DNA from 2 places in the Pseudoalteromonas sp. McH1-42 genome. Region 1 is predicted to be linked to the other one. Evidence: riboswitches for the same ligand, from Rfam matches in the RefSeq annotation. Region 1 holds a riboswitch; the other holds the start of a gene.
The links. A riboswitch is a leader RNA that binds a small molecule or an ion and turns the genes downstream of it on or off. The one in region 1 is predicted to bind cobalamin.
Positions count from the first base shown of each region.

Region 2: linked by a shared signal. The riboswitch ahead of MHN31_RS10140 (TonB-dependent receptor) and the one ahead of MHN31_RS09600 (ABC transporter ATP-binding protein) in region 1 are both predicted to bind cobalamin.

Region 1 is NZ_JAKRFU010000009.1:131,462-136,340, reverse strand. Features, by position in the region: gene MHN31_RS09615 (adenosylcobinamide-GDP ribazoletransferase) at 1-140, opposite strand, end outside; gene cobT (nicotinate-nucleotide--dimethylbenzimidazole phosphoribosyltransferase) at 133-1,200, opposite strand; gene MHN31_RS09605 (iron ABC transporter permease) at 1,217-2,209, opposite strand; gene MHN31_RS09600 (ABC transporter ATP-binding protein) at 2,206-3,003, opposite strand; cobalamin riboswitch at 3,085-3,204, opposite strand; gene MHN31_RS09595 (histidine phosphatase family protein) at 3,234-3,833, opposite strand; gene nqrM ((Na+)-NQR maturation NqrM) at 3,912-4,124, opposite strand; gene MHN31_RS09585 (FAD:protein FMN transferase) at 4,234-4,879, opposite strand, start outside.
Region 2 is NZ_JAKRFU010000010.1:71,763-76,641, forward strand. Features, by position in the region: gene MHN31_RS10130 (efflux RND transporter permease subunit) at 1-872, shown strand, start outside; gene msrA (peptide-methionine (S)-S-oxide reductase MsrA) at 872-1,405, shown strand; gene MHN31_RS10140 (TonB-dependent receptor) at 1,464-3,335, opposite strand; cobalamin riboswitch at 3,373-3,560, opposite strand; gene MHN31_RS10145 (YajQ family cyclic di-GMP-binding protein) at 3,662-4,144, opposite strand; gene MHN31_RS10150 (VanZ family protein) at 4,314-4,667, shown strand; gene MHN31_RS10155 (2-dehydropantoate 2-reductase) at 4,660-4,879, shown strand, end outside.

The sequences.
Region 1 (4,879 bases):
AGGGCACCCAAGAGCACACCAACCCAGGCAAAGTAGCCGCTGGCCTGGTTGATATCCTGCTCGCTGACCTCGCCCGACACTTTAACGGGAATACGGGTCAGAAAGATCACCGCCAGCTTGAATTGCCTTAGCTCACTCATGGGTGTCTACCACCTGAGTGACAGCCGCCGACTCAAAGCTGGCCATCTGATAGTAAAATGCCAGCGCACTTTGGCACAGGGGCAATGCCATCGCCGCACCGGATCCCTCACCCAGGCGCATGTTCAGATCCAACAATGGCTCGGCATTTAGCTCATTCAGCATGCGCCGGTGTCCCTGCTCACCTGAGCAATGGGCAAACACCATATAATCCTGACTGGCAGGTTCAATGCGACACGCCAGCATAGCCGCGGCTGTTGCAATAAAGCCGTCAACCAGAATGACCTTTTGTGCACGGGCAATTTCCAGCATAGCACCAACCATTTGACAGATCTCAAACCCGCCCAGGCGACGCAACACCTCTCGTGGATCATGAAGGGCGTCACCATGTAACAGCAGAGCCTGATCAATCAGTTGTTGTTTTTTCTCCACCACTTCTGCACTAACGCCGGTGCCACGCCCAACCGTTTCAGCGCCAGTCAACCCACTCAGAGCCGAGAAAATGGCCGCAGCGGCCGTGGTGTTGCCGATCCCCATTTCGCCCAGCGCAAATGCGTTTGACCCCGAGTCCAGTGCCGCCTGTACAGCTTCCTGACCGTACAATAAGCCTTGATCAAGCTGTGCTTTGCTCAGAGCGGGCTCAATATGTAATGGCCGGGTAATCTGGCCAAGGCGCTGTGATACAACACCCAACTCCGGAGCTGGCGGTATCAAAATACCACAGTCAATCACACTCAGTTGCCAGCCAAGCTGAGTACACAAGACATTAATGGCTGCGCCACCCGTGGCAAAATTGGCTACCATCTGACCGGTCACCTCGCTGGGTGCAATGGAAACACCTTCGGCAGCAATGCCATGATCGCCGGCAAATATCAACATCTGCGGCCGCACGATGGCGGGTTTTTCGGCTTCAAGTTGGGCGCGACTCATGCCCTGACTCAAAATGCTCACTAGCTGATGTGCCAATGTCTCAAGCTTACCCAGCGCGCCCTGAGGTTTGGTCTTCATATCTATGGTGTGCTGAATATAAGCGTCATGCTGGCGATTGAGTGGTGGGATCATAAAGTCTCCTGTTAGGTCAGATGCTGGCAGCGCGCTTTTTGGCGATTAGCAGCGATAAGAAAAACACACTGCCGATGGCGGAGGTGATCACCCCAATCGGAAGCTCCTGATTGTCTATCAGGGTACGGGCCAGCACATCAACCCACAGCATCATGAGCCCACCTGATAAAGCGGTTGCCAACATACCCAGTGTACGAACCTGCGAAATAAAAAAGCGCACAATATGGGGGATCATCAAGCCAACAAACCCAACTCCACCGCAGGCAGCGACAATCACGGCGGTCAGCATAGATGCCAGGAGCAACATGCCCAGTCGTAGCTTGTGTACATTCACACCTAAGGTTACTGCGCTCTCATCACCAACTAACAACGCATTCAGGCTTCGGCGCATCAGTAACATCACTGTACAGCCTATCGACACGACCAGAGCGGGTAACCACAGCCATTGCCAGTCTGCACGGCTGAAACTGCCCAGACTCCAGAATATAATGGCACTTATGGCCTGCGGGTCGCTCCAATAGAGCAGTAAGCTGGTAAAGGCAGAAAATAAAAAGGTCAGCGCGACACCTGACAACAACATGTTCTCGACCAGTGCTGTGCCTTTGTGAAACGCAATGAGCAACAACAGGCTCATGGCCACTGCGCTGCCAGCAAACGCCGCACCGGATAAGGCCAGTGCGCTTTGTACACCAAATAATGCAACCAACAACACCACACCAAATGACGCCCCGGAGGAAATGCCAAATAAATACGGATCGGCGAGCGGGTTGCGGGTCACGGTTTGCAAAATAAGCCCGGCAATGGCCAGCCCGGCCCCCGCAAAAAAAGCCAGCAAGGTACGTGGTAATCGCAGTTCAACCACAATCTTTTGATTCAGCACACTGTTGTCATAACTGCTTAAAGCCTGCCAGACCTCACTCCAGCTAAGTGACACCGCCCCGACAGACAGTGCAGTGAGCATGCTGGCCAAACAGGCACAGAGCAACCCGGGTATAAGCAAGGCCTTCATTGTTGATACCCATAGTGATAACGAATGTGTGGCACACCCGACGCATTGCGATCTGGCCCGGGGACTGTCTCAACGTCAGCACAGACGCCAAAAACATCACTCAGTAAGCCCGGCGTTATCACCTCTAACGGGGTTCCCTGAGCAAGCAAGTGACCTTGCTCCAGTACCAGCAACTCATCGCTGAGTGCCGCTGCAAGATTGAGATCATGAAATGAAGCAATCACGGTCACCCCCATGGCCTTAGCCAGCTCCATGATCTGGATCTGATACTTCACATCCAGATGACTGGTGGGCTCATCCATGATCAGCAGTTCAGGCTGCTGTACCATGGCTCTGGCGATCATCGCCCGTTGCTTTTCGCCGCCCGACAGAGCATCAAATTGCTGTTGTGCTTTGTGGCTCAGGCCGACCCGCTCAAGGGCTTCCAGGATCAGTTGCTTATCCCTTGTATTAACAGCTGAAAACAGCGTTTTATGCGGCGTCACGCCCATGGCAACTACCTCGAACAGCGCCAGGTTGAACTGGCTGGGGATCTCCTGCAATACCACCGCCACCTGGCGCGCATAGGCACGGCGAGGATAATCGGATAAAGGTTTGCCGGCATAGCGTATCTCCCCCTCGCTGGGATGCCAGTAGCGATAAAGGCAACGTAATAAACTGGACTTTCCTGCCCCATTCGGCCCAATCAGACCAATAAACTGGCCACGTTGAATGGCAAAATTAAGTGCTGTCAGAATAGGTTTGTCACCCAATGTCAGATTCAGGTTATGCACGGAGATTTGTGGTGAAGTCATACCGCCTCAAATGCAGGCAGCAGCGCAGAGCCAGCCATTCGCGTTGTCACGACTGACGTTCTGAACTGACTTAAGTGCGCCCGCTTAAGTGTAGGTATTGGCCTTGGTATCTGGCTTCAGACTCTCAGTCTATTACAGTTGCGGGGACAGCTGAGGATTTACACCTCATTCCCAATGACTGCCAATACAATACGATGCTAAATTTAGGCCTTATTATGAAGTCCAGACGTCTAAAACACAACTTTCGGCCAGGCTTGACCGGTCTCATCAAAGAAGACCGAGACTTTAACCATTTTGGCGTATCCGATCTCTGCACGAGACAAGTGACCATCAAACTCAACAGGTAAGCCCAGCCAGATGGCCAGTAATTGCTTAATAACGCCCGCATGAGTGACAATCGCCACAGGCTCACATGAGGGGCTTGCGGTGAACTGCTGCCACCAATCATATAAACGTAGATGGAATGCCGACATGGACTCCCCATTTGGCGGGGTGTGCTGCCAGGGGCTTTGCCAAAAGTCGCCGATGCCAGGTGCGCGTGCTGACTGCCAGAGCACGTCGTAGCGTTCACCATCCCAGTCACCAAATTGCATTTCACTGAGTCGAGGCTCTATCTGCAGTGGCAAACCGGTGGTTTCACAAAACGTACGAGCGACCGCCTGGCATCGCTGCAATGGAGAGGCAATCACCTGTGCAATCCCATCACACGCCTCGAGTTGGGCATGCACTTGTTCATTGCCCGACGCGCTTGCAGACATATCAGTACTTCCGAGCAAACGGCCGGTTTCCCGGGGTTCGCCGTGGCGAATAAAATACAGGGTTCGTTGCATTAAGCTAGGGCACTGTTATTCGGGGTCCGAAACGTAAAAACGCAAGCCAGGGCTTGCGTTTTCGATGATGTCAGTGGATTAGAGAATTTGATTTTCTTTCCACATTTGCTCTTTTGCGAGACGCTTCTTACGTTTGTCGCACGGGTCATCACAATCACAGATCTTGTCGATACCCATAGAGCCCAGACCGCCACAACTGCTGGCCATTGATTTCTTTTGTACTATGACCCCGACTGCCATCGCAACGGCGATCAATAACAACAACCCAAAGGTAAGTAAAAATAGTGACATTTCAGGCCTCTTTTGCATATCCATCCGCTATCGCGGACTGGTGACGGTTAATTGTGCTCATTATATAACTAAACGCACCTAAGTTAAAACGTTCGCGATGCAGATCTCATTATAAATAAGGTATGAACGCACTGCTGGGGTAAACCTCCAGGCCTTCATCACTTTTGCTGATCAAATAGACTGGCAGGTTATGTAACTCCGCGTATGCTCTCGCCCGTTCAGTCCCCATCACAGTTAGGGCCGTAGCGAGGCCATCGGCGGTCATCGCAGATGGGTGCAATACAGTTACAGACACCAGGTCGTGTTTAACAGGCTTACCCGTGCCCGGGTCAATCAGATGGGTGAAGGTCTCGCCATCCATTTCATAGAAAATACGATAGTCGCCTGAAGTTGCAACACTGTTCTTACCTGGCTCAATCACTTTATGGATTTGTCGTTGCCCAACCGGTGCATCCGGTTTTTCAATGGCAATACGCCAGGGCTCATCATCAGGTTTAGTGCCCGACAATCTCAGCTCACCACCAATTTCAACCATATAGTTGCTGATACCGTGCGACTCAATCAGTTCCGCCACTTTATCTATGCCATAACCTTTTGCCGTGGCAGAGAAAGACAATTCCAGATGATCCAACGTTTTGGCCAAACCTGCTTCTGTCAGAGTCAGTTTATCGAGGCCAATTTGCTCACGCATTTGCGCCAGCTGCTGCTCAGAAGGTCGCTTGGTCGGACGCTTGTCAGGGCCAAACCCCCACAAA
Region 2 (4,879 bases), on a different contig from region 1:
ATGTGATCCTCAAAGGAACTAAGGCCGATTTCAGTGCGCCCCATGACATTGCTGACATTTATGTTACTTCGCGGAGCGATCAGCTGGTGCCGCTGGATAGCCTGATCACCATTCGTGAAGAAGCGACGGCCTCTCGCCTGAATCGCTACAATCGAATGCGTGCAATCACCATCACGGCCAACCTGGCACCTGGCTACACGCTGGAGCAGGCGCTGGACTTCCTGAATCAGGTCGCTACGGAAGAAAATGACATTGACGGTGCCATTGACTATAAAGGCGAATCCCAGCTGTTTTATGAAGGGGCATCGGCCATGACCTATGTCTTTATTTTAGCCCTGACCGTAACATTCCTTGTGCTGGCCGCACAATTTGAAAGCTTTGTTCATCCTCTGGTGATCATGCTGACGGTCCCGCTGGGCCTGGTGGGTGCTATGTTTGGTCTGTACGCCACCGACAGCTCGCTGAATATTTACAGCCAGATAGGGATTGTCATGCTGATTGGCCTCAGTGCTAAAAATGGTATCCTGATCGTAGAGTTCGCCAACCAGCTCAGAGACAAAGGGGTTGCATTCGAACAGGCCATTATAGATGCTGCTGTACAGCGACTCAGGCCCATTATTATGACCTCACTGACAACGGTAATGAGCGCCATCCCACTGGTGCTGGCGTCGGGTCCGGGCTCTGAAAGCCGTATGGTGATCGGGGTGGTGGTGTTTGCCGGGGTCAGTGTTGCAACCATTTTAACACTGTTTGTGATCCCTTGTGCATACAGCATGCTCGCACGCCGCACTCAGTCACCACAGGCCACCAGCGACAAGTTGCTTGAACAACATGATGCCCACCCTCATACACAACAGGAACGGGAGATTTAATGATGAATCAGTGTATTGCCACCTTTGGTGGAGGTTGTTTTTGGTGTATCGATGCCGCCTTTCGCAGAGTCAAAGGCGTCACGCACGTGGCCTCAGGTTATGCTGGCGGCCACACGGACGACCCCAGCTACGAGCAGATCTGCACCGGTCAAAGCGGTCATGCCGAAGTGGTACAGATCAGCTTTGATCCTCAGCAGATCGATTTCTCAGCTTTATTAGCCATGTTCTTTGCGCTCCATGATCCAACCCAACTGAATCGTCAGGGCAATGACATTGGCACTCAGTATCGCAGCGTGGTGTTTTATCACTCAGAAGAGCAACGGGCGTTAACTCAGCACCATATCGAACAGTTAACCCCCACCCTGAATGCACCGATAGTGACCGAAGTGACGGCCCATACGCATTTTTACCCGGCTGAACAGTATCATCAGGACTACTACACCAATAACCCTAACCAGGGTTACTGTAGTGTGATGATAGCGCCCAAACTAGCCGCATTCGCGGAGAAGTTTGCTGAGCATCTCAACTCATGAGTTCAGCGCTTCAGATCAAAAAAGGAGGCTAAGCCTCCTTTTTTATGCCCCCTATATATTAGAAGGTGATCCGGGTACCCACATAGATCTGTCTGCCCGGCGGTTCATAAGGTAACAAGGTACCGTCGGCCGTTTTGCTGGCAACAGAGGTGAAGTATTCCTTATCAGTCAGGTTTTCCAGTCTCATTGTCAATGCAACGGGTTCAAGCAACTGGTAATTGGCACTGAGATTAAAGACAGTGTAAGACGGCAGATCGGTATCAAAGTAGCTGATCGACGGACGTTTATCACGGTATTGCATCGCCAGTCTCACATCCAGTTTATCCCACTGCTTAGACAGAACATAGTTAAATGCTTTGCCCGGGCGACGAGGCAAGTCTTCACGCTTTTCTTTGTCTCTGGCATCCAGCAAAGTCAGATTGGCTGCATGCTCCAGGCCCAGCGCCGAAAACTGTGCACTTAACTCAATCCCTTTCATGTGCGCACGGCCCACATTAGCAGGAATATACTTGTTTGTTTGCGCGTCAAACTCATTGCTGATCAGGTTATCAATGCGGTTATCGAAGATGGCCACATCATAGCGCACCGAGGCCGTATCCACCGTCACCCCTAACTCATTGTAGGTACCTTCTTCCGGCTTAATGTCGATATTAGGCAGATACCAGGGGCTGTCTTTGACAAACGCATTGGTCAGACTGGGGGCACGAAATGCGGTGCCATGATTGACCCTAAAGGTAACGATGTCGGATGCTCTGAAGCCAACATCAGCCGTATACGTGTTCGCACGTCCGTGATGTTCATAGTCATCACTGCGCACGACAGCATTCAGCAACCAGCGCTTGTCATCGTAAAAAGCAGCAGCAAACACAGCGGTATTATCACGCTCAGCAATCGAGAATTGTGCGCTGGAAGAAGACAGGTCCTCATTGAGGCGACTCACACCGCCCATTAGCTGAACAGCTGGTGTCAGTTTGTAGCGAGCGCGATACTCAATTTCATCCCGCTTGGTGCTGTAAACGTCATTGGGTGGGGGGGGGGTGCCATCTGGTACAACCGACAGGAACTGGGTATTTTCTTCCTGGGCCAGACTGATAGAGGCTTCCTGGATCAAGACATCCGATTGCTTCTGCCACGCCAGCTTAGTGGTGTAATTATCAAACTTGTACGCGTCATTGCCAAATGATGAGTCGTAATCCGCTTCTCCCTCACTGTGTTGTGCATAGAGCGCAAGTTGGCCGTACTGCGCCAGGTCGTAGCCCAGTTTAATGCCCATATTGGTGTTGTCATAGGCATCACTGTCATGCTCTTTAGTTCGCGGTGCTGCGGGATCTTTGGCTGTCACGTCATAACCATCTGTGCTCTCATAACCAAAGTGATAATTCACTGTCAGCTTATCTGCCTCAAATTGGCCAGCCAACTGAGCACCGCCATAGTTGCGACTGCCCGAAGTCAGTGCCAGTTGATGACCTTTCTGTTCACGGGTAATGATGTTAATCACCCCGGCAACCGCGTCAGAGCCATAAATGGCCGCGCGTGCGCCCTTAAGTACTTCAATGCGCTCAATGCTGTTTACCGGAATATTCGTAAAAGACACGTCGCCCGAATTGGCATCACTGATCCGTACACCGTCCACCAACACTAAGGTATATTTAGTCGCGGCACCACGTACAAAGACGCTGGCCTTCTGGCCATAACCGCCACTGCGCACCACATCAATACCAGCTAAATTGTTAAGCAAAGTAGGTACATCACGCACATTAGCACGCTCAATTTCAGCACGCTCAACAACCGCTACAGAGGTCAATGTGTCCACACTGGCTTGTTCAAATTTGTTCGCTGTAATCGTGATATGTTCAATGTCTTGCGCAGACAACACTGAGAAAGGCAGCACAGCCAGCATGGCTGTGGTTAAAGTAGATTTTTTAAACATGGGTTCCCCTGATCCACGCCCACCGCGTGAATTACAACTATTGAGTATGCTTCAGGGCCGGTTTCCGGACTTACTTACCACAACCTCTTAGTTGCGATAAGCTCACCGTTGCGGGGGCAGCGCCGGACTAATGCCTGTTCCTGTGGCATGCACCAGCTTCCCGATTATTCAGATCTTTAAGAGGCTCCAGGCTCCTGATCTGACACCCTGAAAAATTGGCGCTATTGTCGAAGATCTGGGAATAAAAAGCAACGGACGTCTAGCATGCTAAAAAATATTTATTGATCTTTAGCATGCCAAACACAAGAAAGGTTCAACTTACGTGATTAATCCCGAAAGTTTTTAAACTGGAAAGGCTGACCAAGCTCTGCGCCGCGGATCAATTGCATGGTTTCTTGCAAATCATCACGCTTTTTACCAGTCACGCGCACTGTTTCGCCCTGAATTGAAGCTTGCACTTTGATCTTCGAGTCTTTGATGGCCTTAACCACTTTCTTTGCCATATCTTTGTCGATACCTTGCTTCAGCATCACTTTACGTGACACGTACTTACCCGACTTTTCGACATTTTTAAGCTCAAAACTAGCCACGTCCAAGCCACGCTTTGCCGCTTTCCCTACCAACATATCGAATAATTGCATCACTTGTTGTTCTGACTCACTTTTCAGCGTGATCACTTCATCGTTCAGCTCAAATGAGGCTTCTACACCACGAAAATCAAAACGCGTGCTCAGTTCACGATCGGCGTTATCAACAGTGTTTCTCGCCTCAGTCATATCAATTTCAGACACAATGTCAAAAGAAGGCATATCTAGCTCCTGGATAATGTTTTTCCGGATTATAGCAACCCAAAGGCCACGGCGCGACCACCCTCTGAACACGCGTTTTATAATTCGGAACGGAATTGCGTAGCTTCATCCCATTTTCAGATTTCAATGATATACTGGATTTTTCACCCCTAATGATTTGGAAGTATTTGTGGCGCGTCGACTTTATCAATGCCTGTTATTACTCTCTTTAGCCGTTTGCACTTTTTTGTTTGCCAAAGAGATCCAGACCAATCAAATTGTTAGATTTGAACACGCCGACAAAGTCGCCCACTTTGGGGTATTTTTCATACTGGCGTTTTTCTCTCACCATGCATTTCGCTTTAAGATCTGGTTTCATCTGGTACTGCTAACGCTTTACGGTGCTGGCATTGAGTGGATGCAGGACTCACTCCCCTATCGTCAAGCTTCCTGGGGAGACTTTATGGCCGATCTTGCGGGCGCCATCAGCTACTTTGCCGTCTATTGGATCTACTGCCGCAAAACAGGCAAATCATATGTCTGAGTTGTTTATAGTCGGCAAAGGAGCGATAGGCTTGTTACTTGCCGAAAAACTGGCAAACACCCATCAGGTTACCCTGATCACCCGAACACCTACTGAGGCGGTATTTTTCCAAACGCATCTACAGCGCAAACAGCTGGCCGTAAAGTGCGTGACCTGGCAAGCCCTGGCGCAACAACAACAGCCTGTTTCACTATGTATTATCCCGGTTAAAT